DNA from 4 places in the Streptomyces sp. NPDC058257 genome. Region 1 is predicted to be linked to each of the others. Evidence: riboswitches for the same ligand, from Rfam matches in the RefSeq annotation. Region 1 holds a riboswitch; each other region holds the start of a gene.

Region 1 (7,585 bases):
GCCGGCGTCGTCGACCTCCCGCAGGCGGACTCGCTGTTCCAGAAGGCCGGCGCCCCAGCCCAGTCACAGCCCACCGCGCCGCCCGACAACGTCATCCTGCTCCCCTCCGCCGACTTCGCCTCGCTGACCGCCCATGCGCCCGCCGCAGGCGTCACCACGCAAATACATGCCGTACGCGACGCCAAGCTGCCCTCCGACCCGGCCTCCGCCTTCAACACCGTGACCCGCGCCGCCCACAACCTGGAGGCCCGCGCCTCGGGCGCGGCGATCGTCGGGAACAACCTGGGCGCCGCCCTCGACTCCGCCCGCCAGGACGCCCTCTACGCACAGATCCTCTTCCTCTTCCTCGGTGTTCCCGGCGCACTACTGGCCGCCGCACTGACCGCAGCGGTCGCCGCAGCCGGTGGTGAACGGCGCCGTCAGGAGCAGGCGTTGCTGCGGCTGCGCGGACTGCGGCCCGGCCGCATCGCGGCGCTGTCCGGCCTGGAAGCCGCGCTGGTGGGGGCCGGCGGCGGCGTCGCCGGACTCGGCATCGCCGCGCTGACGGGCCGACTCGCCTTCGGATCGGCCTCGTTCGGGACGAGCGCGGGCTCCTGGCTCCTCTGGTACGCCCTTGCCTTCGTGCTCGGTGCCGCCGTGGCCGCGGGCGCCGTGCTCGTCCCCGCGCTGCGCGACCTGCGCGGCGTGACGGTCGCCGACACACGCAGGGCCGAGGCCCGTACGGGCTCGGTGTGGTGGATGCGCTACGGCGTGGACTTCGCCCTGCTGATCGGCTCCTGGCTCGTCTTCCGCGCCTCGTCCGGCAACCAGTACGCGCTCGTCCTCGCCCCGGAGGGCGTGCCCAGCATCTCCGTGTCGTACTGGGCCTTCCTGGGCCCGGCCCTGCTGTGGGCAGGCGCCGCGCTGCTGCTGTGGCGGCTCACCCTCCTCGCGCTCACCCACGGCCGAGCCGTGCTGGCCCGGCTCTCGCGCCCGCTCGCCAAGAACCTGGCAGGGACGACGGCCGCGGTTCTCTCCCGGCGCAGGCGGCCGCTGGCCCGCTCGGTGGTACTGCTGGCGCTCGCGGTGTCCTTCGCGATCTCCACGGCCACCTTCAACGCGACGTACAAGCAGCAGGCCGAAGTCGACGCGCGGCTCACCAACGGCGCCGACGTCACCGTCACCGAACCGCCCGGAGCACAGACGCCACCCAGCGCGGCCGCCTCCCTCAAGGTCTCCGGCGTACGTCATGTCGAGCCGCTCCAGCACCGGTTCGCCTACGTCGGCTCCGACCTCCAGGACCTCTACGGCGTACGCCCTGACACGGTCGCCTCGGCCACCTCCCTTCAGGACGCCTACTTCTCCGGAGGCAGCGCGGGCACCCTCATGCGCAAGCTCGCGAAGCAGCCCGACGCACTGCTGGTCAGCGCGGAGACCGTCACCGACTTCCAGCTCTCTCCCGGTGACAGGGTCAACCTGCGCATCCAGGACGCTCGCACGAAGGCGCTGCGCACGGTGCCCTTCCACTACGTGGGCGTCGCCAAGGAGTTCCCGACCGCGCCGAAGGACAGCTTCTTCGTCGCCAACTCCTCCTACGTGGCCCGGGCCACCGGCAGTGACGCGGTCGGCTCGTTCCTGGTGGACACCGGCGGCGCCCACCAGAAGCAGATCGCCGCGCGCCTGCGGGCGCAGCTCGGCACCAGTGCCACTGTCACCGACCTCACGCAGACCCGCGGCACCGTCGGCACCAGCCTGACCTCCATCGACCTGGCGGGCCTCACCCGTATCGAGCTGGCCTTCGCGGTGCTCCTGGCCGCCGGAGCCGGTGGCCTTGTCCTCGCGCTCGGCCTCGCCGAACGCCGCCGCACGTTCGCCATCGCCACCGTGCTCGGCGCGACACGACGGCAGTTGCGCGGGATGGTCCTGACCGAGGCGATCCTGCTGACCGCGGGCGGCCTGGCCGGTGGCACGCTCATCGGCTGGGCCCTCTCCGAGATGCTCGTCAAGGTTCTGACGGGCGTATTCGACCCGCCGCCCGCCGCCCTCGCCGTCCCGGGCGCCTATCTGGCTCTCACCGTGTTCGCCGCGACCGCGGCCGTACTGGCCGCCGCGCTGAACGGAGTGCGACGCGCCGCTCGACCCGCCGTCGAGGAACTCCGGGATCTGTGAACGCCCCGCCCGGCTCTACGCTGCCCAGCATGCGAACGCCCGCCACACCGGACCGCAGCCGCTATAGCGTCCTCGTCGTCGAGGACGACGACACCATCGGCCGCCATCTCGAAACGGGGCTGCGCAGCAACGGATACACCCCGACGTGGAGCCGGACCGGCGCTGCCGCCTTCACCGAGTCCGCGCAGACCCTGTACGACGTGCTGCTCCTGGACCTCGGCCTGCCCGACATGGACGGCCTCGACATCGCCCGCACTCTGCGAGCCCGCTGCCCCGACCTGCTGATCATCATCCTCACCGCCCGTACGGACGACATCGACGTCATCGCCGGACTCGATGCCGGAGCCGACGACTACCTCGTCAAACCCTTCAGCCTGACGGTTCTGCTGGCCCGGCTCCGCGCCCACCTGCGCCGCCGTACGATCGCCTCCCCGGCACAGGAGCCGATCTCGCTCGGCGACCTGATCGTCGACGTCACCGCGCGCCGGTGCATCCTCCACGACCGAGAAGTCCCGCTCAGGCCCAAGGAGTTCGAGCTGCTCGCCATGCTCGCCCGGCACATGGGAGAGGCAGTGTCCCGCGAGGTGCTGATGGCCGAGGTCTGGGACGAGAACTGGTTCGGCTCCACCAAGACCCTCGACGTCACGATGGCCGCCTTGCGCCGCCGCCTCTCCGACGCGGCCGGTGCGTCCCCGCTCCCCGCGGCGCTACCGCGAATCTCCACCCTGCGCGGACACGGCTACCGCCTTGAGCCCCACGCCGCGCCTCCCGCCTGAGTCCAGCAGCGGCGGTCTGGCCATCGCCCGGAGTCGCCCAGAGAGCCATCCGGGCGATGGTCAGGCCGCCCCGACAGATCCGTGTCGTTTCGTGAGGTACCCGAGTGCGAACTCCCGTTCCTGAAGGAGGTACATTGCGTAGCGACCACCGCGGGAGCTCGGGAGTAGCCGGGCTGAGAGGGCGGACGGGACTTGCTCCCCTTTCCGCCGACCGCATGAACCTGGACCGGGTAATGCCGGCGTAGGAAGGGTGTTGACGATGGATACTGCCTCCGTACCTGCCCAGCACGGCACTGCTGTTTCCCGTGATGCCGTGGCGGATGTGATCGCGTCCCTGCGGACCTCCGCACCCCTTGTGCACTGCCTGACCAACGTCGTGGTGTCGCAGTTCACCGCGAACGTGCTGCTCGCGGCGGGGGCTGCCCCCGCGATGGTGCACAGCGCGGAGGAGGCCGGAACGCTGGCCCGGGCGGCCGGGGGTGTCCTGGTCAACCTGGGAACGGTGACCTCCGTGACGGCGGCGGCGATGCGCGTCGCGGTCACAGAAGCGGCCGGGGCCGGGCGGCCGTGGGTGCTCGACCCGGTGGCGGTCGGCCCGCTGCCCTGGCGCACCGAGCTCGCCCGCGAACTCCTTGAGAGCGCACCCCCAGCGGTCGTTCGCGGTAATGCTTCCGAGATCCTGGCACTGGACGGCGGCACGGGCGGGCACGGCGTGGACAGCACTGACGCCCCCGAGGCGGCGCTGGCCGCGGCCGACGCGCTGGCCCGGCGCTACGGCTGCGCGGTCGCGGTGAGCGGTCCGCAGGACGTTCTCACGGACGGGACGAGAGTGGTGCGCCTGGCCAACGGGCACCCGCTGCTGGCTCTGGTGACGGGAACGGGCTGCTCACTCGGCGCCCTGGTGGCCGCCTGCACAGCCGTCACCGGCGACGCGCTGCTTGCCGCCACTGCCGCGACCGGCCTGCTCACCGTGGCCGCGGAGGACGCCGCCACCTGCTCCGCGGGGCCCGGCACGTTCGCGGTCGCCCTGATCGACGCGCTGTACGAGCTCAGCCCTGAGCGTCTCGCCGAGGCTCTCAACCTGCGCTGAGCATGCGCGTACCGCGGGGTCCTGCGTGAGCGGTGGCCCGGACGCCACCCGCTGCACAGGCCCCCGCCCGCCCTGGGGCGGCGCCCCCAACACCGAGTCCGGCTGTCCTGTCCCCCGCTCTCGCCCCTGTGACCAACTCAAGGTCCCCGCACTTCAGGGCCTGACTTTGCCCGTACCTCCCGATGCGTTTCCCACGGCTTTCCCCGGCCGGGAGACCCCCAAGGAGCAACCCATGCGACCTCCTCTCGATCTGTCCCTGTATCTCGTGACCGACACCAGGCTCTGCGGCCACCGCGGTGTCGCCGCCACCGTTGCAGCGGCCGTCAAGGGCGGCGTCACCGCCGTCCAGTTGCGAGATCCGGACGCGGACGCCCGCACGCTGTTCTCGCTCGGCCGGGCGATCCAGGCCGAACTCGCGGACACCGGCGTCCCCTTGATCGTCAACGACCGCCTGGACGTGGCGGTCTGGTTGGACGCGGACGGCGTCCACCTCGGGCAGCGGGACGTCTCCCCCGCGACCGCCCGGCGCCAGCTCGGTCCCCATGCGTACGTCGGCCTGTCCGTCAGCCGCCCCGAGCAGCTGGCGCACGTGCCGGACACCGTCGACCACCTCGGTGTCGGTCCGGTGTTCCCGCAGTCCACCAAGCCAGACGCGGACGCCCCGCTCGGTGTGCGCGGCCTGGCCCGGATCGTCCGGGAGAGCCCGCTGCCCTGCGTGGCCATCGGCGGGATCGGCGTGACCGAGGCCGCCGCGGTCATGGGAAGTGGCGCGGCCGGGATCGCTGTCGTCAGCGCGGTCTGCGGACAGCCCGACCCCGAGACCGCGGCCCGTTCCCTCGTTCGCACTCTGCGACAGGAGATCCCCGCGTGACCAGCCCGCCCATCGCCCTCAGCATCGCCGCCAGCGACCCCTCCGGCGGCGCCGGGATCCAGGCCGACTTGAAGGCGTTCTCCGCCAACGGCGCCTACGGAACAGCGGTTCTGACCGCTCTGACCGCACAGAACACCCAGGGCGTCACCGGCATCCATGCCGTCCCCCCGGCGTTCGTCACCGAGCAGCTCGACACTCTGTTCGCCGACGTCCCGGTGGACGCCGTCAAGATCGGAATGCTGGCCGATGCCGCCATCGCCGCAGCCGTCGCGGACGCCCTGGAGCGGCACCGCCCCCGGTGCGTCGTCCTCGACCCCGTCATGGTCTCGACCAGCGGCCACCGCCTTCTCGAGGCCGATGCGGTGACGGTGTTGCGCGACCGTCTCCTGCCTCTCGCCGACCTCATCACCCCCAACCTCCCCGAGGCCGGTGACCTCCTCGGCACCGCCGCCGCAGAGAACCGCGCAGAAGCCATCGAGCAGGCCCGCGCACTCCTCGAAACCGGCGCCAGGCGCGTCCTCCTCAAGGGCGGCCACCACACACACGACGCAGAATCCGTGGACATCCTCGTCGACGCTACTCACGCCACAGACGCCTGTGCCGCGGGCGTCACCGAGCTGTCCGCGCCTCGCGTGAACACGCGCAACACCCATGGCACCGGCTGCACCCTCTCCGCCGCGATCGCCGCCCTCCGCCCGCAGCACGACGACTGGCACACCGCTGTCCGCGCCGCGAAGGAGTACCTGACCGGGGCCCTGCGCGCGGCCGACACCCTGCATATCGGCCGCGGCCACGGACCCGTCCACCACTTCCACGAGTACTGGAGCTGAGCCCCATGACCACGACATTCTGCGACGAGCTGTGGACGGCCACGGCCGAGATACGTGCGGCCATCGACAAGCTGCCGTTCGTCACCGGCCTCGGCGACGGCACCCTGGACCGGGAGAAGTTCGTCTACTACCTGGCCCAGGACGCCCACTACCTGCGCGGCTACGCCCGCGCGCTGGCCGGCGCCGCCGCGAAGGCGGACCGGCCGCAGGACATCGCGTTCTTCGCGAAGTCCGCCCACGACGCCGTTGTCGTCGAGAGCTCCCTGCACGAGAGCAACGTCGTCGACGTCGACGCCTGGACGCCCTCCCCCACCGGCACCGGATACACCTCCTATCTGCTCTCCGTGGCTCACACCCAGGGCTACCCGGAGCTGGCCGCAGCGGTCCTGCCCTGCTTCTGGATCTACGCCGAGGTGGGCCGGGCGCTCCTCGAGCAGGCCGGCGACCTCGCCGCCCACCCCTACGGCGACTGGATCGGCACGTACGCCGACGAGGAGTTCGAAGCCGCCACCGAACACGCCCGACAGATCGTCAACCGGCTTGCGGACCAGGCCGACCCGGCCACCCGCGCACGGATGCGTACGGTCTTCACCACCGCGTCCACCTGGGAGTGGATGTTCTGGGACGCCGCATGGCGCGTGGAGTCCTGGCCCTTCGACACCGTTCCCGCCCAGGTCTCGGAGCCGGCGAAGTGACGACCACCACCGAACCCGCCACCCCGGGACCGGCCCCGGCGAACGAGGCGCCGCTCACCCTCGACCAGCCCACGCCCAAGGTCCTGAGCGGCATGGACCAAGGCACTTTCTGGGCCAACCTGGGCGTCAGCCTGCTCGGCTTCAGCGGCATGCTGGTCGTCCTGGACCCCCTTGGCACCGGCAGTCCGACCCTGTCGTTCGCAGCGGCCGTCACCGCGTCCGTCGTCGGCACCCTGATCGGCACCGTCGCCCTGGGCCTCGCCGCCATCACCGGGGCCCGCACCGGCGCGCCCTCGATGGTCCTGCTGCGCGGCCTGTTCGGCGCGAAGGCGTCCTACCTTCCCACCATCCTCAACGTGCTGCAGATGGTCGGCTGGGCCGTCTTCGAGCTGGTGGTCATCTCCACCGGCCTGAAGATCCTGGCCCGCCAGACCTTCGGCGACCCGGGGCCCGGCTGGCTGTACGTGCTCGTCGCGGGCGCGGTGACGACAGCGCTCACACTCCGTCCGCTCGGCGCCCTGCGCATCATCCGCCGCTACGTCACCATCGCCGTCGTCCTCGCCATCTGCTACCTGGGCTGGGACCTGGCCGACCGCGGCATCCCGATGGAGGGCGGCTCCTGGAAGGACTTCTGGTTCGCCACCGACAGCGTGATCGCCGTGTCGATCTCCTGGCTGCCGTTGGTCGCCGACTACTCGCGGCACTCCCGCAGCGAGAAGGCGGCGTTCGGCGGCCTGGTCGTGGGCCAGACCCTCGCGGGCGTCGCGGGCTCGGTCCTCGGCGTGGCCGCCCTCGCCATGATCGCGTTCGACAGCACCGACCCGTACAAGGTCTTCGACCCTTTCACCGCCACCAGCGTCGGCGTGATCTGCTTCGGCGTCCTGGTCCTGCGCGAGGTCGACCAGTCCTTCGCCAACGTCTACTCCACCGCCGTATCCGCCCAGAACCTGCTGCCCCGGGCCGACCGCCGCATCCTGTGTCTGATCAGCGGCACCCTGGCCACCGCCCTGGCACTCCTGGTGAACATGGACAGCTTCGCGAGCTTCCTCTACCTGATCGGCGCGGTCTTCATCCCGATGTTCGCCGTCCTCGTCGTGGACTTCTTCGTACTCGGCGGCCACCGCACCTGGGACATCTCCGAACAGGCCCCCACCCGCTGGGTCATGCTGCTGCCC
Region 2 (7,585 bases), on a different contig from region 1:
GGCGCGTGGTCCGTGCGCGGCGGGATGCGCGCGCTCGCCCGGGCCGTGTACGAGCGGTGTCTCGCACGGCGGGTCGAGTTCGCGTTCGACTCCCCCGTCGCCCGGATCATCGAGAAGGACGGCCGCGCGGCGGGCGTGGAGCTCGCGGACGGGACGGCGCAGGAGGCGGACTTCGTGGTCGCCGGTGTCGCGCCCGGCGCACTCGACGGCTTGCTGTCCGGTACATCCGGCATGTCCGACGCGTCCGGTGTGAACATACGGGCGGAGGGTGAGGTGCAGCCCCGTTCCGGACTGCCCAGTCGCCTCATGGTCTTCCTCGCGCTGCGCGGCGCGCGGCCCGAGGGCACGCCCCACCGCACGGTGCTGCACACGCCCGACCGCCAGGACGAGCTCGACCGGGTCTTCGGCGACCGCCCCGGGCTGCCGCTGGCCCCCACCCTCACGGTGCTGCGCCCGGACGACCCCGCGCTCACACCCGACGCCGAGCACGAGGCGCTCACACTGACGGTCACGGTGCCCGCGCACACGGAGGTCACCGACGCGGACGTGGAGCGGCTCCTGACGCGTGCCGAGTCCGTCGTCCCCGGCCTGCGTGAGCGGCTGCTGTGGCACGAGGTCCGCACCCCCGCCGACATCGCGGAGGCCACCGGCGCCGACGGCGGCGCGGTCCCGCCCCCGTCCCTCGCGGCGGGTGAGGGGCGACTGCTCCACCCGGCCAACAACACGCGTCTGCCAGGGCTCTTCGCGGTGGGCGGCTGGGCGCACCCGGGCGGCGGGCTCCCGCACGCGGGCATGTCGGGCACGCTGGTCGCCGGGCTGATCGTGGAGGGACCGGACTTCCGGGGCTCGCAGTGAGCAGGCCCGTCAGGCCCGTCAGGCCCGTCAGTCCCGCCCGAGCAGACCCGCGGGCCTGCTCGTCTCAGTAGCGGTACTGCTCGTTGTACCCCGCGTCGTACCCGTTCCCCTGGGGCTGTTCGCCCTGGTACGGGTACGGCTGCTCCGGCGGGAGTTCGCCGCCGTACTCACCGTACTGGCCGTAGGGGTCCTCGACGCTGCGCTGCTGGGGCACCCAGACCCCGCCGGGCGGAGTCTCCTGGTAGGTCCCCGCCCCGGCGCCGTACGGATCGGCGGCCGGATAGGGCGCGTACTGCTGCTGGTCGCCGTACGCGTCGTAGCCCTGCCCGCCGTACGTCTGCGTCCCGATGTACGGGTCGGAGTACGCGGCGTACTGCTGCTGCCCCGTCTCGCCGTACGCGTACGGCTGCTGGGGGTCATAGCCCGCGGTGGCGTACGTGTCGTAGCCGTAGCCGCTGTCCGCCGGAGCGGACTGCTGTTGCTGTTGCTGCTGCTGTGCGTACGCGTCGTCGCTGTAGACGCCGTACTGCCCGGTGTCGTCGGGCAGCGGCTCCGGGGCGTAGACCCCGGTGCCGGGAGCGGCCTCGGGCGGTGGTCCGGCCGGGCCCGCATCCTCGTACTCGATGTCGGAGACCTGGAGCGTCGGCTCCTGGGAAGCCTCGGCGGCCCCGCCTCGCGGCCTCTTGCGGCGCTTGCTCAGGCCGGGCTGGCCGCCGAGCGCCCAGCCGGTCGAGAAGCCGCGGCGGAAGGACAACGTCACGTACGTCTGTCCCGTGGCGAAGGCGATCGCGCCGATCCCGATGACCACCACTGACGGCAGCAGCACGCCGATGACCACGCCGAGGAACCCGCCGAAGGCGAGCAGCCGCCAGCGCAGCCGCGCCTTGTACTGCAGCAGCACCTCGCCGAGCAGCCACAGCGCGACACATCCGAACGCGATGTAGAGGACCGTCCAGCCCATGTACGCCCCTCTCCCCGCGGCCGCCGCCCCCTAGGGGTACGGCCGGTCAGACCTGCGGGTGATGCAGGCCCAGATTCTCGTAGATTTCCAGAGTCGCCGTGGAGTTGTTGAGCGTGATGAAGTGCAGTCCCGGGACACCCTCGGCCAGCAACCGCGCGCAGAACTCCGTCGCGAACTCGATGCCAATGGAGCGTACAGCCGCCGGATCATCTTTGGCTGTGAGGATGCGCTCTTTGAGCTCCGGCGGGAAGGAAGCGTTGCTGAGCTGAGGCAGCCGCTCCAGCATGCGCACGTTCGTCACCGGCATGATCTCCGGGATGATCGGCGTCGAGCAGCCCGCGGCCTCGACCCGGTCGCGCAGGCGCAGATACTCCTCCGGGTAGAAGAACATCTGTGTGATCGCGTAGTCGGCGCCCGCACGGCACTTGTCGACGAAGTGCCGGACGTCGGTGTCCCAGTCGGCCGAGCGCGGATGCATCGCGGGGAAGGCCGCGACGCCCACGCAGAAGTCGCCCGACTCCTTGATCAGCCGCACCAGTTCGGCGGTGTACGTGAGGCCCTCGGGGTGCTTGACCCAGTCGGCGAGCGGGTCGCCGGGCGGGTCGCCGCGGACCGCGAGCATGTTCCTGATGCCGGCGTCCGCGTACTGCCCGATGATGTTGCGCAGCTCGGCCACGGAGTGGTCGACGGCGGTCAGGTGCGCGACCGGCGTGAGCGTCGAGTCGGCGACGATCTGCTGCGTCTCCCTGACCGTGCCCGCACGCGTCGAGCCGCCCGCTCCGTACGTCACGGAGACGAAGCTGGGAGCCACCGCCTCGACCCGGCGCAGCGCGTTCCACAGGTTCCGCTCGCCCTTCTCGGTCTTCGGCGCCGAGAACTCGAACGAGTACGTCGTCTCGCCGGTCGCGAGCATGTCACGCACGGTGCGTGCGCGATCAGATCTGGTGGAAGCAGTGCCTAGGGCCATACGGGCAGGTTAGCGACGGGGTGCCGCTACCGGCCAATCTCCGTCCAACCTGCGGACAGCCGACCCGAAGGATGGCTGAAGATCGACGATCAGGCCGAACGCAACCGCTTGGCGAAGTCGGCCGCGGCGGCGGCCGGATCGTCCGCCTCGGTGATGGCCCGCACGACGACGACACGGCGGGCGCCCGCTTCGAGCACCTCGTCCAGGTTGCCCGCGTCGATACCGCCGATGGCGAACCACGGGCGGTCCGTGCCGAGTGAGGCCGTGTACCGGACCAGGTCGAGGCCGGGGGCGTGCCGGCCGGGCTTGGTCGGGGTCGGCCAGCAGGGTCCCGTGCAGAAGTAGTCCACGCCGTCCTGGGTCGCCGCCGCGGCGGCCTCGGCGTCGGCGTGCGTGGAACGGCCGATGAGAACGTCGTCGCCCAGAACGCGGCGGGCCGCGGGCACGGGCAGGTCGCCCTGGCCCAGGTGCAGGACGTCGGCGCCGATGGCGTGCGCGACGTCCGCGCGGTCGTTCACCGCGAGGAGCTTGCCGTGCCGGCGGGCGGCGTCGGCGAAGACCTGGAGGTGTTCGAGCTCCTCGGCCGCCTCCATGCCCTTGTCCCGCAGCTGCACGATGTCGACACCGCCGCCGAGGACGGCGTCGAGGAACTCCGGGAGGTCGCCCTGGCGCTTGCGGGCGTCCACGCAGAGGTAGAGGCGGGCGTCGGCGAGCTGCTCGCGGGCAGGCTTGGTGGCCATGAAGAGGTCCCCCCGGTCGTCGGTGGCCTACGGGCCGCGTGCCCCGGGTCTCCGGGGGACACGCGGCCCGTACGCGACGGTTTTCCGTGTCGGTCGGTCAGACGGCGAGCGCCTGGGCGCGACGCTTCACCTCCGTGCCGCGATTCTCACTCAGGGCCTGCGCGGGGGTGCCGGGCAGGGTCGGGTCGGGAGTGAAGAGCCACTCCAGCATCTCTTCGTCGGAGAAGCCGTCGTCCCGCAGGAGCGTCAAGGTGCCGGTGAGGCCCTTGACGATCTTGTCGCCGTCGATGAAGGCGGCAGGCACCGCGAGCGCGCGGTTCTCACCACGGCGTACGGCGATCAGCTGGCCCTCCTTGACCAGCTGGCGCACACGCGTCACCTCGACGTCGAGCATTTCTGCGATGTCGGGGAGGTGCAGCCACTCGGGGACGAGAGCATCAGTCTTTGCGTCAATCTCGGTCACGGGGACAAGCGTATCTCCGGCCACCGACAGCGGCCGGGCGGCGGGGCACCCGGCTACGGCAGCACTGCCTTCTTCAGCGGTACCGCGGGGTCCGACGCCAGCTCCGGGGAGAGCCGGGCAGCCGCCTCGATCAGCTTGCGGCCCTGCGCGAGGTCCCGCGGGCGGCCCACCGCGAGGACGGCCACCAGGGCGCCCCGACGGAGCCAGCACACGGTCCAGGCCGCACCCGACGGGTCACCGCGCCACACCAGCTCGTCGGCCGACGCGTGGTGCCCCGCGAACTGGACGAAGCGGCCGAACTGCTCGGACCAGAAGTACGGGACGGGGTCGTACGCCGAAGGGGTCTCGCCGATGATGTTCGCGGCCACCGTGCGCGGGCCCTGGAGGGCGTTGTCCCAGTGGTGGACGAGAAGCCGCTCGCCATACCTTCCCGAAGGGAAGGAGGAGCAGTCGCCGACCGCGTACACATCGGGTTCCGACGTCCGCAGGTGATCGTCGGCGACGATCTCCCGGTGGGCGCCCAGGGTGATGCCGGAGTCCGCGAGCCAGCCGGTGGCGGGGCGCGCGCCGATGCCGACGACGACCGCGTCCGCGGGCAGCCGGGTGCCGTCGGCGAGGAGGACGCTGCCGGGCTCGACGCGGTCCACGCGCGCGTGGGTGCGCAGTTCGGCCCCGGAGTCGGCGTACCAGGACGTCATCGGCGCCGCGACAGCCGCGGGCAGGGCCCCGGCGAGCGGTCGCTCGGCGGCTTCGACGACGGTGACGGAGCAGCCCGCGTCGCGCGCCGCGGTCGCGAACTCGGCGCCGATCCAGCCCGCGCCGATGACCACGACACGGTGCTGTTCGGCGAGCACGGGCCGCAGCCGCTCGGCGTCGTCGAGGGTGCGCAGCAGGTGGACTCCGGGGACTTGGGCAGTGCCGGGCAGCAGGATCGGCTCGGCGCCGGTGGCGATGACCAGGGTGTCGTAGGGCGCCGGGCCCGACGCGGTGTCCAGTTCGCGGTCCGCCGGGCGCACGCCCGTGACCTCGTGGCCCAGGCTCAGCTCGATGCCGAGCGCCTCGAAGTCGATGTCGAAGGCGGAGCCCTCCGCCTTGCCGAGCAGCACGGCCTTGGACAGCGGCGGCCTGTCGTACGGCCGGTGGGGTTCCGCGCCGATCAGGGTGACCGCACCGGCGAACCCCTGCTCGCGCAGGGCGACGGCGGTCTGCACCCCGGCCATCCCCGCGCCCACGATGACGACGTGCCGCTTGTCCTGCCTCTGGCGCTCGCTCACCCGATCACTCTAGGGCGGCGGGTGACGCACCCCGCAGAGCGCTACGAGGAGATCTATGACACACCGTCACGGCGCATACCCGGACAGCTCCCCTACTGCCCACGGAGACCAGGGACTAGGGTGGCGGATGCAGAGCACTCGCGGGAGCCCGGACGTACCGGGCTGAGAGGGAGGCTGGGACGGCCTCCGACCGTACGAACCTGATCCGGGTCATGCCGGCGAAGGGAGGGGCTGGACGCCCATGCATCCACATACATCACCCCACGAGACGACCGATGTCGTCGTCATCGGGGGCGGCATCATCGGCCTGGTCACGGCCTGGCGGGCGGCGCAGCGCGGCCTGTCCACCGCGGTCGTGGACCCCGAACCGGGCGGCGGCGCGGCGCAGGTCGCCGCGGGCATGCTGGCCGCCGTCACCGAGCTGCACTACGGCGAGCAGACGCTGCTCGGGCTGAATCTGGCCTCCGCGCGGCGCTATCCGGAGTTCGCGGCGGAGTTGGCGGAGGCGAGCGGCCGCGATGTCGGCTACCGCGCGTGCGGCACGCTCGCCGTCGCCCTCGACTCCGACGACCGCGCCCACCTGCGTGAGCTGCACGCACTCCAGGAGCGGTCGGGGCTCACGTCGGAGTGGCTGAGCGGGCGGGAGTGCCGCCGCCTCGAACCGATGCTCGCACCGGGGGTCCGCGGCGGCCTTCGCGTCGACGGCGACCATCAGATCGACCCGCGCAGGCTCGCCGCGGCACTGCTCGTGGCCTGCGAGCGGGCGGGCGTGATCTTCCACCGTGCGTGGGCGGAGCGCCTCACGGTCGCAGGCGACCGGGCCACCGGTGTCGTCCTCGCCGACGGCACCGCCCTGGAGGCCGGGCAGACCGTGCTCGCCGCGGGCAGCCTCAGCGGGCGGCTCGCAGGTGTCCCGGAGGGCGTGCTGCCGCCCGTGCGTCCCGTGAAGGGGCAGGTCCTGCGGCTCACGGTGCCGGAGCGGTACGCGCCGTTCCTGAGCCGTACCGTGCGCGCCGTCGTGCGCGGCAGCCACGTCTACCTGGTGCCGCGCGAGAACGGCGAGCTCGTCGTCGGCGCTACCAGCGAGGAGCTCGGCTGGGACACGACGGTCACCGCGGGCGGCGTGTACGAGCTGCTCCGGGACGCCCACGAGCTCGTACCTGGCATCACGGAACTGCCGCTGACCGAGACCCGCGCGGGCCTGCGCCCCGGCTCGCCCGACAACGCGCCGCTGCTCGGCCCGACCGCGCTCCCCGGCCTCCAGCTGGCCACAGGGCACTACCGCAACGGCGTGCTTCTGACCCCCGTCACCGGCGAGGTCCTCGCGCACGCCCTGACCACCGGTGAACTGCCCGACGAGGCGCGGGGGTTCACCCCGCTGCGCTTCGTCGGCGCCTCCCTCACGCAGCGCTTCATGGAGCAGCCCGCATGACTCTCTCAGCCGTTACAGCCGTATCCGTCAACGGAGAAGCACGCGACGTGGCCGCGGGCACCACGCTCGAAGCGCTCGTCGCCACGCTCACCAGAGCTCCGTCCGGGATCGCCGCCGCGCTCAACGAAACCGTCGTCCCGCGCGCGCGGTGGTCCACCACCCCCCTCACCGACGGGGACCGCGTCGAGGTCCTCACCGCCGTCCAAGGAGGCTGAACCGGCATGGCAGACGACCCCTTCGTCATCGGCGGGCTCACTCTTTCCTCACGCCTGATCATGGGTACGGGCGGTGCGCCGAGCCTGGACATCCTCGAACGCTCCCTCGTCGCCTCCGGAACGGAGCTGACGACGGTCGCGATGCGCCGCCTCGACCCCGGTGTGCAGGGCTCGGTGCTCTCCGTCCTCGACCGGCTCGGCATCCGTGTCCTGCCGAACACGGCGGGCTGCTTCACCGCGGGCGAGGCCGTCCTGACCGCCCGGCTCGCGCGGGAGGCGCTCGGCACCGACCTGGTCAAGCTGGAGGTCATCGCGGACGAGCGCACGCTGCTCCCCGACCCGATCGAGCTCATCGACGCCGCGGAGACCCTGGTCGACGACGGCTTCACGGTCCTTCCGTACACGAACGACGACCCGGTCCTCGCCCGGAAGCTGGAGGACGTGGGCTGCGCGGCGATCATGCCTCTCGGCTCGCCCATCGGCTCCGGGCTCGGCATCCGCAACCCGCACAACTTCCAGCTCATCGTCGAGCGCGCGGGCGTGCCGGTGATTCTGGACGCGGGGGCGGGAACGGCGTCCGACGCGGCGCTCGCGATGGAGCTGGGGTGCGCGGGTGTGATGCTCGCCTCCGCCGTTACACGCGCTCAGGAGCCGGTCCTGATGGCCGAGGGCATGCGG
Region 3 (7,585 bases), on a different contig from region 1:
GCACCACGACATCCCCCACATCGAACGCGACCCCCACCGTCTCCCCCACTCCGGGCGCGTCCCGAAGCGCACAGGCCGCTTCAAGGCGCGGCCCCGACCGAGGCTCCAGATGTACGGCGACATGGGTGCCCCGGAAGGTACGCGCCGTCACCGCGCACGGCAGCCCCTCGTCGGCGGGCACGAGCCGTACCCCCGCCGGACGTACAAGGAGTCGGCACGGCCCGTCCCCCCGGCACGACCCGTCCCCCACGTCCTGCGGCACCGGAACCTTTCCCCAGACGGTGTCGGCCGCCTCCCCGGCCACCGTCGCGTCGACGATGTTGTCGAAGCCGAGGAACCGCGCGACGAACTCGTCCGCCGGATGCCGCCAGACCTCAAGGGGCGTACCCGACTGGGCGATCCGCCCCTCCCGCATCACCACGACCCGGTCCGCGAGCGCGAACGCCTCGCCCTGGTCGTGCGTGACCGCAAGCACCGTCGTACCCAACTCGTCGAACAGTTCACGGAGTTCGACAACGAGCCGCTCCCGCAGCGACCGGTCGAGCTGTCCGAGCGGCTCATCGAGCATCAGCAGGCGCGGCCTCGGCGCGAGCGCCCGCGCGAGAGCGACCCGCTGCTGCTCGCCGCCGGAGAGCGAGGCGACGGCCCGCCGCTGCGCCCCCGGAAGGCCCACGAGTTCGAGCAACTCGGCCACCCGATCGGCCTGTTCCCCCTTAGACACCCCGTGCATCCGCAGCCCGAAGGCGACGTTGCCCGCGACGTCGCGCTGCGGGAACAGCTGATGATCCTGGAACATCAGGCCGACCCCACGTTTGTGCGCGGGCACCCCACGCTGGTCCTTCCCATCCAGCAGGATCTTCCCGCCGTCGAGCTCCTGGAGCCCGGCGACCGCACGCAGCAGGGTCGACTTGCCGCTGCCGCTGGGCCCGAGGACGCACACGATCTCGTGCTCGTCGACCGCGAGCCCGACACGGTCGAGCACGGCACGCTCCCCGAACCGCACGGTCGCATCGGCCAACGTCAACAGCCCCATGCCCACACCCTTGCTCACGCCCACACCCATCAGAACTCCCCGGTCGTGCGGTCGGTACGGAGCCGTTCGAGCAGCAGAAGCGACACCGCGCACACCACCATCAAGATCGTCGAAAGCGCCATGGCCTGCCCGTAGTTGAGCTCACCGGCCCGCCCGAGGAGCCGCGCCACGGCGACCGGAAGCGTCGGGTTGTCCGGCCGGGCGATGAACACGGTCGCGCCGAACTCCCCCAGGGACACCGCGAAGGCGAACCCGGCGGCGATGAGCAGCGCCCTTCGCACCATCGGCAGGTCGACCTCCCGCCACGCCCGCAGCGGCGACGCCCCGAGGACGGCCGCCGCCTCGCGCAGACGTCCGTCCACCGCGCGCAGGACGGGAAGCATGGTGCGTACGACGAAGGGCACGCCCACCAGAGCCTGCGCGAGCGGCACCAGGATCCACGTGGAGCGCAGGTCGAGCGGCGGCTTGTCCAGCGTGATCAGGAACCCGAAGCCCACCGTCACCGCGGAGACCCCGAGCGGCAGCATCAGGAGCGCGTCGAAACCGCGCACCAGCCGACCGGCCTTCCGGGTGAGCGCCGCCGCCGCGAGCCCGCCGATCACCAGGGCGATGGCGGTGGCGGCGAGCGCGTACTGGAGCGAATTCCAGACGGCCTCGATCGGCGGTACGAGGAAGGCCCCGCCCTCCGCCGATGTCAGCTCCTTGTAGTAGGTGAAGCCGTAGCCGTCGGGGCCGCTCAGCGACCGCTCGATCAGCACGCCGAGCGGCAGCAGTACCAGCACGGCGATCGTGACCATGACCCCGGCGAGCAGCGTCCACTGCCCTGGGCCGCGTGGCCGCCGCGCGACCGTGGAGGCGTCGACCAGCTTCAGCGCGGTCTCCCGCCTGCGCACCGTCCACGCGTGCACGGCGAGGATCAGGCCGACCGCCGCGAACTGCACGATCGTCAGGACGGCGGCCGTCGACAGGTCGAGGAGCTGGGCGGTCTGCCGGTAGATCTCGACTTCGAGGGTCGAGTACGCGGGTCCGCCGAGGATCTGCACGACGCCGAAGGAGGTGAACGTGAACAGGAAGACCATGAGGGACGCCGCGGCGACCGCGGGCCCGAGCGCGGGGAGCGTCACCGTCCGCCACGCCATCCACCGCGAGGCGCCGAGCATCCGCGCGGCCTCCTCCTGACGCGGGTCGAGCTGCGACCAGAGACCGCCCACGGTCCGTACGACGACGGCGTAATTGAAGAAGACGTGCGCGAGCAGAATGGCCCACACGGTCGTGTCGAGCCGCACGCCCCACATCTCGTCGAGCAGACCGCCCCGGCCGAGCAGCGCGAGGAACGCGGTCCCGACGACGACCGTCGGCAGCACGAACGGCACGGTGACGATCGCCCGCAGAACCTGCTTGCCCCTGAACTCGAAGCGCGCGAAGACGTACGCGCCGGGGAGCGCGATGAGCAGCGTGAGCGCGGTCGACGCGAGCGCCTGCCAGGTGGTGAACCACAGCACGTGCCGCACGTCGGACTGCCCGATGACCTCGACGATCCGTCCGAACTGCCACTCCCCGCCGACCTTCAGGCCACGCGCGACGATCGCGGCGACCGGATAGGCGAAGAAGAGCGCGAAGAACGCGACGGGCACGGCCATCAGACCGAGCCGAGCCGCGCCCCCGCGTCCGGCCCTCTTGCGGGCCGGGCTCTTTACTTCAGTACGAGCGAGGTCCACGACTTGACCCACTGCTCGCGGTTGTCGGCGATCTTCTTCGGGTCCATGGTCTCCGGATCGTCGACCTTGACCCCGTGTTTGACGAACAGCTCGGGCAGCTCGGCGTTCTTCCGCACCGGATTCACGAACATGTTCAACGGCATGTCGCCCTGGAACTTGTCACTGATCAGGAAGTCGAGCAGCGCCTTGCCGCCCTTCTCGTTCTTGGCGTTGCTGAGCAGGCCCGCGTACTCGACCTGCCGGAAGCAGGTGCCGGTCGCGACGCCGGTCGGCGCCTGCTTGGGCTGCGGCTTCGCGTAGAGCACCTCGACGGGCGGCGACGAGGCGTACGAGACGACGAGCGGCCGGTCGCCCTTCGCCTTCTTGCCCCCGGCGGACCCGGAGAACTCCTCGTTGTAGGCCTGCTCCCAGCCGTCGACGACCTTGACGCCGTTGGCCTTGAGCTTCTTCCAGTAGCTTTCCCAGCCGTGTTCCCCGTCGCCGTACTCGGCGGCCGTCCCCAGCAGGAAACCGAGACCGGGAGACGAGGTCGCGGCGTTCTCGGTCACGAGCAGGTTCTTGTACGCGGGCTTGGCCAGGTCGGCGAAGGACTTCGGCGGCGCGAGCTTCTTGTCGGCGAAGTACTTCTTGTCGTAGTTGACGCAGATGTCACCGCTGTCGACGGGCGTGACGCGATGCTTGCCCTGATCGACACGGAACTGCGAGGCGACCTGCCCCGACCCCTTGGCCTCGTAGGACTGGAAGAGGTCATTGTCGAGGGCGCGCGAGAGCAGGGTGTTGTCGACGCCGAAGAAGACGTCCCCTTGCGGGTTGTCCTTCGAGAGAATCGCCTTGTTCACGGCGGCACCCGCGTCGCCGTCCTTGAGGACGTTGACCTTGTAGCCGGAGCTCTTCTCGAACGCCTTCAGTACGTCCTTGGAGACATTGAAGGAGTCGTGGCTGACCAGCGTGACGCTCTTGGAATCGGCGGCCTCGTCGCCGCTGCCGGACGAGCTGCCGCACGCGGAGAGCGCGACGAGCGAGAGGCCGACCGCGACAGCGGTGACCGTGACCTTCTTGGTGGAGCTCACTTTGGTGGTGCTCACGTTGGTGGTGCTCACGTTGGTGGTGCTCACTGAATTGATTCCTCCTGGAGTGACCAGGAAGAGACGCGGCCCTGCCCACAGCCTTGAAGAGGCTGCGGGCAGGGCGCAACAGCTTGAGTGATGTCCGAACTTCCTACCCGGAATGACCCGGGCAAGGTTCAGAGGGTCTGCGGCCAACCTGTTCTTGGTGCCGCACTCTCAGCGCTGTGGCGCTCCCCTGTCGGAATATGAAGATGTGTTCCGGCTATGAAGTTGTGTTCCGGCCAGACTAACGCGCGGCAGGCTAGCGCTCGGACGCGGCGAGCTGACCGCAGGCCCCGTCGATCTCCTGGCCCCGGGTGTCACGCACCGTGACGGGCACTCCATGAGCGGCGATGGCGTCCACGAAGGCCTTCTCGTCCTCCGGCCGCGACGCGGTCCACTTCGAACCCGGCGTCGGGTTCAGCGGGATCAGGTTCACGTGGACGGGCTTGTTCTTGAGCAGCCGCCCGAGACGGTCACCACGCCAGGCCTGGTCGTTGATGTCGCGGATCAGCGCGTACTCGATGGACAGGCGGCGCCCCGACTTGGCGGCGTACTCCCACCCGGACTCCAGCACCTCGCGCACGTTCCACCGCGTGTTGACGGGGACGAGGGTGTCGCGCAGCTCGTCGTCGGGCGCGTGCAGCGAGATGGCGAGGCGGCACTTGAAGCCCTCGTCGGCGAACCGGTGGATGGCGGGCACCAGGCCGACCGTCGACACGGTGATCCCACGCTGCGAGAGGCCGACGCCGTCGGGCTCGGGATCCGTGAGCCTACGAATGGCACCGGTCACGCGGTTGTAGTTGGCGAGCGGCTCGCCCATCCCCATGAACACGATGTTGGAGAGCCGGGCGGGCCCGCCGGGAATCTCCCCGTCCCGCAGCGCCCGCATCCCGTCGACGATCTGGTGCACGATCTCGGCGGTCGACAGATTCCGGTCGAGGCCGGCCTGCCCCGTCGCACAGAACGGACAGTTCATCCCGCATCCGGCCTGCGACGAGATGCACATCGTCACGCGGTCCGGATAGCGCATGAGCACGGACTCGACGAGCGTCCCGTCGAAGAGGCGCCACAGCGTCTTGCGGGTGGTGTCGTCGTCACAGCTGATGTGCCGGACCACGGACATCAGCTCGGGAAGCAACGCCTCTTGCAGCTTCTGGCGCGAACCGGCGGGGATGTCGGTCCACTGCTCCGGGTCGTGCGCGTACCGCGCGAAGTAGTGCTGCGAGAGCTGCTTGGCGCGAAACGGTTTCTCGCCGACGGCTGCGACGGCTTCCTTGCGCTCGGCGGGCGTGAGGTCGGCGAGATGCCGCGGCGGCTTCTTGGCTCCGCGGGGCGCGACGAAGGTGAGTTCTCCGGGTACAGGCATGGTTCTTCCAGTGTCGCAGACGGAGGGGGCCCGGCCAGGTCACCGGCTATGGGTGGTGGTCGTTGTTGGTCGTCACTGGTGGGTGTGGGCCGCCCTTTGACGGCCCACAGACGGCCCGGCGGTTTCCGGGCTGACCTGCGAGAAGAAAGCCATGCGCCCTGTCCGAACCTCGTGCCGCCACGGCCCTCAGACGTGCGTCGAGAGCTGGGCCCGCAATGCTGCACGCCGCGACGTAAGCGCCTCAACGCAGGTCAGGGGGCACTCGCTAGATGGCACCTCGCGGCAGCGATCAAGCGCACAACTCACTAGCGCAGACATTCGAACACGCGGCCTAATCTTCGTCATGGCGCCAACCCTCTTCCCTAACGACCTGATCCAGCTCTAGACCGCCTGGACCCGCACATACGAGGCGCTCGCCGATCCCCAACCGGCCCACCCCTCGAGGTTGCGCCGCGTTCTACAGCCGCTCTCCACTCGCCTGATGTGGCACTCGTTCTGGTCCACCGAAGCAGGCAGGGCCCCAGCGACCCGCGTGGAGCTGCGCCACCTCGTCTCCGCGCGTACAGAGAGGCACGCGTCATGAGCGAGCGCCTCACGGAGCAGCAAGAGCGCACCCTTCGGTGCGTCCGAGAGTTGGTTACCGAGCATGGGGGAGGCACCCACACAAGTTGGGTTAAGTCGGATGTACCGAAGGAGGTTTCGCGGCAGAATGTAGCTATGCCCCCTAGGTCCACTGCCCCTGCGCACGAGCAAAAGACCGACAATGAAACCAAAGGTTATCTGCACAGAGTTGAATGCCTTGCGAGGTTTCTAATCGGCGCTGAATACAACGCTGGCACATTGTGGGACTTTCAGATTGACTTGCTGAAACTGCAGCGCGATATCCAGCAGTCAATTGGCATAGAAAAGGAACGAATCCGCCGCTCCAAGGATAAGGCCACGAAGCTCAAAAGCCTTCAGTACGCCAGGTGGAGTTCGCGGAGACTCGGAGACGCCTTCGCCTGGCTATCCCTGGGAGTGGACTCTAAAGCCATCCGACCCCTGGGTGAAAACGACCCCGTACCTATCGGCAAAGAGGACCACGGAAGTCGTGGACTGATCGGAATCTCATCCTACCTAGCGGGAGAAGGATGGGGATTCCCTGTAATCCACGATGTTACGGATTGCCTGAGGATTGGAGACGTCACCTTCGTACGATCCGAACAGGGAAAGCGGACACTCCGCACAGTAGAAATGAAGACGCGCTACCTAGGCAAGGGCGAGGGTGAAAACTCTTCGCACTATGACGTATCAGTCACTTTTCTGTCCTCCGAAGATGACCCCAAAATAGATTTTTCGACCGAGATTAACGAAGAGTCCGCAGAGACGAATCTAGGTGAGGGTCCAGCCCTATTCTCGGCATCGGCAAGCCGTGAGGACCGCAGGATCTCCCGGCAGACGAAGCGTATGGCAAAGGCACTTTCACGCCAGGAAGCAAAAGATGGAACCGTTCAGACTGTTGATGGTCAAAAGACCATAACAACTATAGTCGACTCCGCTCCCACCTCCCATTGGAAGACTCTCAGACGGGTGATCCGGAACGCGCGTCGTGATGGCTATGCCAGCGAGAGTGTGGACAAAGCATTCCTCTACGTGGCATATTATGACAGCAGCGAGATCGAGGTAGAGGCAATCCAGAACCCCCAATTCCTCGTAGATCTAACATCGTCAGGTCTGGCTAAATCTAAAGTCGACTCACGGAACTCACTCGAGATTGCCTCAGTGCCGGAATTGGAGTCGCGGGGCCCACAGCAGTACCTTCCCTACTTCCTTTACTCGATCCCAAAGAAGGCAATTTTTGACCTATTGCACGGTCGCCTCATTGTGATCATTTGCACTAATGTTGGGCATATCGCCGATGCGCTAGAAAATCACGGATTCGACGTGAGGATACCGCAAGGAGAGGGGCCGCCGATTCGCTCCATGCAGATTTCTTCCAGGATTACACACGGTGGCGTTGATTATTACTTTGAAACTAATGCACTTGGCCGTCACGTAACTGAATGCATTTACGAGTTCAAGGGAATAGATTACCTGTTGCAGATCGCACAGAAAATGAAAGAGTCGACGATACCAGCCATTCTAAGCCACTCTAGGGATGAGCAAAGAGAAAGCTGAATGCCGCAGGCCTGCTGACAACACCCCGGCGCTTATCCCAATGCGCGCCGGGTTCGCTCACGCGGCGCGATCAGGAATAATACGGCTGGTGAACCCTTCCACCCGCAGGCGTTCGAACGCCCCAATGATCGACGGCGGCACTTCTTGACTAATCATGAACCCCTGCTCGGGATAGAGCATGAGCCGCTGCTGTGCTCCCACA
Region 4 (7,585 bases), on a different contig from region 1:
CGACGTTGCGCGACTTCCGCGTTCCGGCGTACGTCCATGAGGCCGGGCCGGTCCAGGGCGGTCCGGCCAGCGGTCCGGCGGGTGCGGTGGTTCCGGGCGCCCCGGTGGAGGTCACCGGAGCGCCGGACGAGGGCTATACCCCCACCCAGCGCGACCTGCCGGTCATCAATCGCGGCGACACCGTGCAAGTGGAGGTGCAGGCCATGCCCGAGCCTCCGCAGGCGCCGACCGACGAACACGGTCCGCTGTTCGTCGTGGGCGATGTGCACGGCTATCTGGACGAGCTGCTCGCGGCCCTCCACGAGCAGGGCCTCATCGACGCCGACGGCGACTGGGCCGCGGGCAACGCGCGCCTGTGGTTCCTCGGCGACTTCACCGACCGCGGGCCGGACGGCATCGGCGTCATCGACCTCGTGATGCGCCTGTCCGCTCAGGCGGCCGCCGCGGGCGGCTACTGCAAGGCCCTGATGGGCAACCACGAGCTGCTCCTGCTCGGCGCGAAGCGCTTCGGCGACACCCCGGTCAACTCGGGCGCGGGCACGGCCACCTTCCAGGCCGCCTGGCTCCTGAACGGCGGCCAGAAGACCGACATGGAGCGCCTGGAGGACCACCATCTGCAGTGGATGGCCCGCCTCGACGCGATCGAGTCGGAGGACGGGCATCTCCTGATGCACTCCGACACGACCGTCTATCTGGATTACGGCGACTCGATCGAAGCCGTGAACGACACGGTCCGCGAAACCCTCACACGCAACGACGCGGACGAGTGCTGGGACCTCTTCAGGAAGTTCACCAAGCGCTTCGCCTTCCGCGACGAGTCGGGCCCCTCCGCCGTACGTGAGCTCCTCGACATGTACGGCGGCCACCGCGTCGTCCATGGCCACAGCCCCATCCCGTATCTGCTCGGCGATGTCGGCTCCGAAGACGACTCGGACGGCGGCGGACCCGTCATCGAGGGGCCGCACATCTACGCAGGCGGACTGGCCATCGCCATGGACGGCGGAGTGACCATGGCCGGAAAACTGCTGGTCTGCCAACTGCCCTTGGATAACTGAGCGTTCACCGGGCAGGTGCACCCCTACACGATCACGTGGGCCGACGGGTCAATTTCTGGAAACCCCCTGTCACCGCGTGCCGTCACGGCTCTACCATCGGCTTATCCGTAGCAGGCTCCCCTCCGTTTCTGCCCGACGGCTCGTAGCCATGCGAGCCCCAAGCCCTACGGAGCATCGGGGGATGCACATGAACAGCGCTCCACAACTGCTCAATGAGGACCGCCCCGAGTACGAGCGAATCCTCAATGAGGCGCTGCGCACCGCACCGAACCGTCCTGATCTCGCCGCAGTGGGCCAGCGGCTCAATCCCGAACAACTGCGCACTATGGCGCTGAACGCCACCGCGCTGATAACTGCCGCTGCCACGACCGAGTACACGCACTATGTGAAGGTCCGCGAAGAACTGCGCGAAAGCGGATCTGCCGCACCACCGATCCGTGAGCGGGGCCCCGAGGGTCCGGCGGAAGCCGGCTCCGGCGGCCTCGGTCTCGCCACCACGATGGGGGAGGTCACCGCCCAGGCTTCAGGGGCTGGGGCCATCGCCGTCGTCGCGGTACTCGCGCCGGTCCTCGCCGGGGCGGCCGCCGCGATCTTCCTGCTCGTCGGCTACATCCTGAAGATGCTCAACCCCGAGCCCGCCTTCGCGGACACCCTGCTCACCGCGGGATGGCTGTTCGGCGCGCTCACCGCCGGGGGCATCCTGGTCGCTGCTGTCGGCCTGCTCCTGACGGCCCTGCGCAACGGCTCCACCTCGCTCCAGGCCGGTTCGTACGGCGAACAGAACGAGGAGGTGGCCCGTGCCAGGGAAGCCTGGGGCGAGGCACTCCTGGAGCACGGCCTCCTGCCGTTCCTGCGGGAGGCCCTGGCGGATCCGGGGACGGCGCACGCGGCTCGTACACCGGCGACGGACCCGGGCGGCCGCATGCCCCACCTCGGCTATCACAGGCCGGGGTTCAGCAGCCCGAGCGGCGGTCAGACGACGGGATCCCGCCCGAGCTTCTCGAGCCCGGACTACTCAAGCCCGGACTTCGGCGGGCCGGATCACAAGCCGGAGTAGTGCATAACGCTGCTTCGGGCGGACGCGATCTCCGCCCGCCCGAAGCACGGCGTGTACGGCAGCACCGCAGCACCGCAGCACCGCAGCACCGCAGCACCGCTGTACCGCAGCACCGCTGCTCAGTCGGCGATCGGCAGATACACGCGGTTTCCGGCTGCCGCGAACTCCTTGGACTTCTGCTCCATGCCCTCCTCGATCTCATCCCGCGTGCCGCCGTGCTCACGCCGGATGTCGTGCGAGATCTTCATGCTGCAGAACTTCGGCCCGCACATCGAGCAGAAGTGCGCCGTCTTCGCGGGCTCCGCGGGCAGCGTCTCGTCGTGGAACTCCCGTGCCGTGACGGGGTCGAGGGCCAGGTTGAACTGGTCCTCCCAGCGGAACTCGAAACGCGCGTCCGAGAGAGCGTCGTCCCAGTCCTGTGCGCCCGGGTGCCCCTTGGCGAGGTCCGCCGCGTGGGCCGCGATCTTGTAGGTGATCACGCCGGTCTTCACGTCGTCGCGGTTGGGCAGGCCCAGGTGCTCCTTGGGCGTGACGTAGCAGAGCATCGCCGTGCCCCACCAGCCGATCATCGCGGCGCCGATGCCGGAGGTGATGTGGTCGTACGCGGGTGCGATGTCGGTGGTCAGCGGGCCGAGCGTGTAGAACGGCGCCTCCTCGCAGATCTCCTGCTGAAGGTCGATGTTCTCCTTGATCTTGTGCATCGGGACGTGGCCCGGGCCCTCGATCATGGTCTGTACGCTATGACGCTTGGCGATCGTGTTGAGTTCCCCGAGCGTGCGCAACTCGGCGAACTGCGCCTCGTCGTTGGCGTCCGCGATCGAGCCGGGGCGCAGACCGTCGCCGAGCGAGTACGTCACGTCGTACGACGCGAGGATCTCGCAGAGCTCCTCGAAGTTCTCGTAGAGAAAGCTCTCCTTGTGGTGCGCGAGACACCAGGCCGCCATGATCGAGCCGCCGCGCGAGACGATGCCGGTCTTGCGATTGGCGGTCAGCGGGACGTACGGAAGGCGCACGCCCGCGTGCACCGTCATGTAGTCCACGCCCTGTTCGGCCTGCTCGATGACCGTGTCCTTGTAGATCTCCCAGGTCAGCGCCTCGGCCTGGCCATCGACCTTCTCCAGGGCCTGGTAGAGCGGCACGGTGCCGATGGGGACGGGGGAGTTGCGCAGGACCCACTCGCGGGTGGTGTGGATGTTGCGCCCGGTGGACAGGTCCATGACCGTGTCGGCGCCCCACTTGGTCGCCCAGGTCATCTTGTCCACCTCCTCCTCGATGGAGGAGGTGACCGCGGAGTTGCCGATGTTGGCGTTGACCTTCACCAGGAACTTCTTGCCGATGATCATCGGCTCGATCTCCGGGTGGTTGACGTTGGCGGGGATGACCGCGCGGCCCGCGGCGACCTCCGCGCGCACGACCTCGGGGTCGAGGTTCTCGCGGATCCCGATGAACTCCATCTCGGGCGTGATCTCGCCCCGGCGGGCGTACGCGAGCTGCGTCACCGCCTGTCCTTCGCGGCCCCGGCGCGGCTGGCGGGGGCGGCCGGGGAAGACCGCGTCGAGGTTCTTCAGGCCGCCGCGCGGCGAGGTGTGCTTGATGCCGTCGTCCTCGGGGCGTGGCGGGCGGCCCGTGTACTCCGCGGTGTCGCCGCGAGCGATGATCCAGTTCTCGCGCAGCGGCGCGAGGCCCCTGCGGACGTCGGTGTCGATGGACTCGTCGGTGTACGGCCCCGAAGTGTCGTACAGGGTCACGGCCTTGCCGTTGGTGAGGTGCACCTGGCGGACCGGCACCCGCAGGTCTGGGCGTGAGCCCTCGACATACGCCTTGTGCCAGCCGATGGACTTCCCGGCCTCGTCGCTCTGGTTCTGCGTCGAGGCAGGCGTGCGTGCGTCCGATGTGGTCATGAGACCTACTCCCTACGCCGGCATTACCCGGTAACAGGTTCGGCGGTCGACGCAGCGAATCCCGTACGGCTCGTGCACTTTTCGTGCCGCTTCGTACGGAGGTCAGCGCCCTCTCAGCCCGGTGCTCCGAGCTCCCGCGATTGCAAAGGTGGCTCCACGCTAGCGCCCTGTCGGGCGCGCTGAACAGAGGGCCTCCTCCGTTCTTGCGATGATCGGGCAGTGACCACCACAGAGCCGCCGTCCCAGCCGCCCGCCCCGAACGTGCCGCCGGACCCGCATGGGCACTCCCACAGCCACGGTCCTGCCGCGCCCGTCTCCAAGCATCTGCGCAAGGTCATCGCCGCCGTGCTGATTCCTTTCGCCACGGCGGTCGTCGTGGGGCTGGCGGTGTTCTGGCCCGGTGGCGCGCCGTCCCATGAGCGCACCGGAGTCGGCTTCGACCGTCAGACCCAGTCGGGCGAGGTCGCGAAGCTTCAGGAGCTGCCCTGCAAGGACGTGAACGCCTCGCAGACCCCGCCCAACGGCGACACCTCCACCGCCGAGGGGCAGTCCGCTGAGTCCCGCGCGAAGGGCGTCTGCAAGAAGGCGACGATCGAGGTGACCAGCGGCAAGGACAGGGGCCGCACCTTCACCGAGATCGTCCAGCCGGACTCACCGCGGCAGTTGCGCCAGGACCAGAAGGTGGTGGTCGCCTATGAGCCCACGGCCCCCGAGGCGCTGCAGTACTCGGTCACCGATGTGAACCGGAAGTTCCCCATGGCGCTGCTCGCCGGGATCTTCGCGCTCGCCGTCGTCGTGGTGGGACGGTTGCGCGGCCTCATGGCCCTCGTCGCACTGGCGTTGAGCTTCCTGGTCCTGACGTTCTTCATCCTGCCCGCGATCCTGCAGGGCTCGAATCCGCTGGTCGTGGCGGTGATCGGGGCCAGCGCCATCATGCTGATCGCGCTCTATCTGTGCCACGGCCTCACGGCGCGTACCTCGGTGGCGGTCCTCGGCACGCTGATCTCTCTGCTCCTCATCGGGCTCCTCGGCTCGCTCTTCATCGGCTGGGCGTCGCTGAGCGGCAACACGGACGACAACACCGGCCTGATCCATGGCCTGTACCCGTCCATCGACATGAGCGGTCTGCTCCTGGCCGGCGTCATCATCGGCTCGCTCGGCGTGCTCGACGATGTGACGGTGACGCAGACGTCCGCGGTCTGGGAACTGCACCAGGCCAACCCCACGATGGGCTGGCGCGGTCTGTACGGCGCGGCCATCCGCATCGGCCGCGATCACATCGCCTCGGTCGTCAACACCCTGGTACTGGCCTACGCGGGCGCCGCGCTGCCCCTGCTGCTGCTCTTCTCGATCGCGCAGAGCAGCGTGGGCACAGTGGCCAACAGCGAACTGGTGGCCGAGGAGATCGTGCGCACCCTGGTCGGTTCGATCGGCCTGGTCGCCTCGGTGCCGGTGACGACCGCGCTCGCGGCCCTGGTGGTCTCGGCCGACCGGTCGACCCCCGCGGGCGGGGCGGGGAGCACGGCGCACCCGGGCACCGCGGGCCGACCGGGAAGCGGGGCCACCCCGGCCGCCAAGCAGCCTCGCGGCGGAAAGGGCCGACGCCGCAAGGCCTGAGCCGCGATGCCTTGAGCCGCCGATATCCTGCGCCGCCGTTACTCTGCACCGCCGATGCCAAGAAATGCACCAAAATGCCGTGCGGATTCGCTCATCGGTTCGCGAGGTCAGCCCGCGCTCTGCTCCTCGGCGAGGATCCGGTCCAGCGCTTCGTCCAGGTGGGTCTCGAAGTCGGCGAGTGCCCGCTCCTGCCCCAGTGGCACCAGCTTGTCCGTGCGGTCCAGGAAGGCGAGCAGCGGCGGGATACCCACCCGGAACAGCGCCTGGTCCGCACCGACCTGAAGCCTGATGAGCACCTCGTCGAGCAGCTCGGAATCGGTGGGCTCGATGTGCACATCACCTTCGCCGCACGCCTCACCCACCCCGTCGACCAGCAACTCACGCCCGAAGGCCCAGGTCACTGGGGCGTCACCGGGAAGGTGGAAGGTCAGCCGGACGGCGTAGGGATCGCCGGTCTCGTAACGCAGCTCCACCGGGATGCGAAACGACAGCTCCTCGGAAACGAGGAAGCTCATCATGACCTCTGCCTGGACCGACTCTCGCATCGCCCGCCTACCCCGTCGCTAAAGCTCGACTGGCCAGGAACCAACTCCCTGACACTCATGGCATCTTGCTTAACGTACACATCAGATCACAAGGAGTGAGTTTTCAGATGCTGATAGAGAAAGCAAGTGTCCCCAGGAGCCTGCCGATCTCGTGCTGCAACCGCTCAGCCGCAGGCAGCAGCCGATCCGCTTGATAGGCGGGAACAGAAATCGCCATCGTCGCCGCAGTGTTACCCGCAGTGATCGGAATCGCGGCGCAGACCGTTCCCAGCGCGTACTCCTGCCGCTCGATCACCGGCTTCATCCGGCCCATTCCGTCCAGTCGGCGCAGGAAACTCCGGTCGTCACGGACCGAGTACCGAGTGATCGACTGCACCGGATATCGGGAGATGTGATCCTGCCGTCGTTCGTCGTCGAGTTGAGCGAGCAGACACTGTCCGATCGCATGCGCGTGCCCCGTCTCGCGAAAGTCCGCCCACTCCTCCACGGCCGGATTCCCGGGCGTGTCCGCGACGGCCACGACCTCGATCTCCCCCTCGCGGTACATGGCGAAATACACCGGTACGCCGATGGCGTCGCGCCAGTGCTCCAGGGCCTCACCGATCATGCCGCGACGATTCTGCTGCGCCCCGCTCGCACTGAGCCGCTCGGCCGCCTCGCCGAGCACGAACACGCCCTTGTCCCGGGACAGATATCCCTCGTGCGTCAGCGTGCGCAACAGGTGATACGCCGTGGGCAGCGCGAGCCCGGCCTCCCGGGCCAACTGCTTGGCCGGCGCCCCCTCCTGATGCGCGGAGGCCGCCTCCAGCAACCGCATCGCCCGCTGCACCGAGCCAATGAGAGTGGGCGCGGTGGCAGTTGACGCCGTGACGGCCGACGATGCCTCGTGCGGAGGATCGTTGGACGAGACGTCGGCGGGTGTGGTGTCAACCGTGGCCAAGGTTCACTCCCGAAGCGCTTGGGGGTTCCGCCCGTGCCGGGGATACACGGGTGGGAGCGCAGTGCGCCCGCGCGCGAGGCTCGCCCCGCGTCGGTTTTCGGACTCTAACCGGTGGCCACCGGCCTAAGGCACCGCACCAGAAAACTTCCCCCACCCGAGCGAACTGTTGCGAGAAGTCACCAACGCGAAGAGGCCGAGCTGGATATGAACTTCCGTACGACGTAGATGAGTCCACCCACCAGGGCCACGAAAAGCAGTGCCTTGAACAACAGACCGACCACGAATCCCACAACGGTCGCTATCAGACCGCCGAACACGACCAGGGCGATGACCGGCACCGCGATCCACTTCACCCACCACGGCAATCCCGAGAAGATCTCCTGCGCTGCCATCGTCCTTACCTCTCTCTGCATCTGCCGTACTTCTTGCATTCGATGCTAGGTCGGCGAAGGGCCCAACGGGGGCCTCGC

What was found. Region 1 has a riboswitch for thiamine pyrophosphate ahead of thiM (hydroxyethylthiazole kinase). Riboswitches for the same ligand answer to the same signal wherever they lie in the genome.
Region 2: linked by a shared signal. The riboswitch ahead of thiO (glycine oxidase ThiO) and the one ahead of thiM (hydroxyethylthiazole kinase) in region 1 are both predicted to bind thiamine pyrophosphate.
Region 3: linked by a shared signal. The riboswitch ahead of ACFVXC_RS25175 (thiamine ABC transporter substrate binding subunit) and the one ahead of thiM (hydroxyethylthiazole kinase) in region 1 are both predicted to bind thiamine pyrophosphate.
Region 4: linked by a shared signal. The riboswitch ahead of thiC (phosphomethylpyrimidine synthase ThiC) and the one ahead of thiM (hydroxyethylthiazole kinase) in region 1 are both predicted to bind thiamine pyrophosphate.

The regions. Positions count from the first base shown of each region.
Region 1 is NZ_JBHVXJ010000006.1:281,175-288,759, reverse strand. Features, by position in the region: gene ACFVXC_RS18020 (FtsX-like permease family protein) at 1-2,148, shown strand, start outside; gene ACFVXC_RS18015 (response regulator transcription factor) at 2,178-2,924, shown strand; TPP riboswitch at 3,065-3,190, shown strand; gene thiM (hydroxyethylthiazole kinase) at 3,238-4,014, shown strand; gene thiE (thiamine phosphate synthase) at 4,247-4,885, shown strand; gene thiD (bifunctional hydroxymethylpyrimidine kinase/phosphomethylpyrimidine kinase) at 4,882-5,715, shown strand; gene tenA (thiaminase II) at 5,721-6,410, shown strand; gene ACFVXC_RS17990 (purine-cytosine permease family protein) at 6,407-7,585, shown strand, end outside.
Region 2 is NZ_JBHVXJ010000012.1:221,347-228,931, reverse strand. Features, by position in the region: gene ACFVXC_RS27330 (phytoene desaturase family protein) at 1-855, shown strand, start outside; gene ACFVXC_RS27325 (hypothetical protein) at 920-1,816, opposite strand; gene metF (methylenetetrahydrofolate reductase [NAD(P)H]) at 1,863-2,783, opposite strand; gene thiE (thiamine phosphate synthase) at 2,873-3,523, opposite strand; gene ACFVXC_RS27310 (Rv2175c family DNA-binding protein) at 3,621-3,986, opposite strand; gene ACFVXC_RS27305 (NAD(P)/FAD-dependent oxidoreductase) at 4,040-5,206, opposite strand; TPP riboswitch at 5,391-5,504, shown strand; gene thiO (glycine oxidase ThiO) at 5,502-6,692, shown strand; gene thiS (sulfur carrier protein ThiS) at 6,689-6,907, shown strand; gene ACFVXC_RS27290 (thiazole synthase) at 6,914-7,585, shown strand, end outside.
Region 3 is NZ_JBHVXJ010000011.1:83,956-91,540, forward strand. Features, by position in the region: gene ACFVXC_RS25165 (ABC transporter ATP-binding protein) at 1-1,033, opposite strand, end outside; gene ACFVXC_RS25170 (ABC transporter permease) at 1,063-2,751, opposite strand; gene ACFVXC_RS25175 (thiamine ABC transporter substrate binding subunit) at 2,727-3,821, opposite strand; TPP riboswitch at 3,949-4,065, opposite strand; gene rlmN (23S rRNA (adenine(2503)-C(2))-methyltransferase RlmN) at 4,120-5,226, opposite strand; gene ACFVXC_RS25185 (hypothetical protein) at 5,806-7,383, shown strand; gene ACFVXC_RS25190 (YdcF family protein) at 7,441-7,585, opposite strand, start outside.
Region 4 is NZ_JBHVXJ010000002.1:672,978-680,562, reverse strand. Features, by position in the region: gene ACFVXC_RS08530 (metallophosphoesterase) at 1-1,055, shown strand, start outside; gene ACFVXC_RS08525 (hypothetical protein) at 1,237-2,112, shown strand; gene thiC (phosphomethylpyrimidine synthase ThiC) at 2,232-4,013, opposite strand; TPP riboswitch at 4,006-4,161, opposite strand; gene ACFVXC_RS08515 (YibE/F family protein) at 4,233-5,630, shown strand; gene ACFVXC_RS08510 (SsgA family sporulation/cell division regulator) at 5,738-6,175, opposite strand; gene ACFVXC_RS08505 (IclR family transcriptional regulator) at 6,279-7,004, opposite strand; gene ACFVXC_RS08500 (DUF5326 family protein) at 7,292-7,507, opposite strand.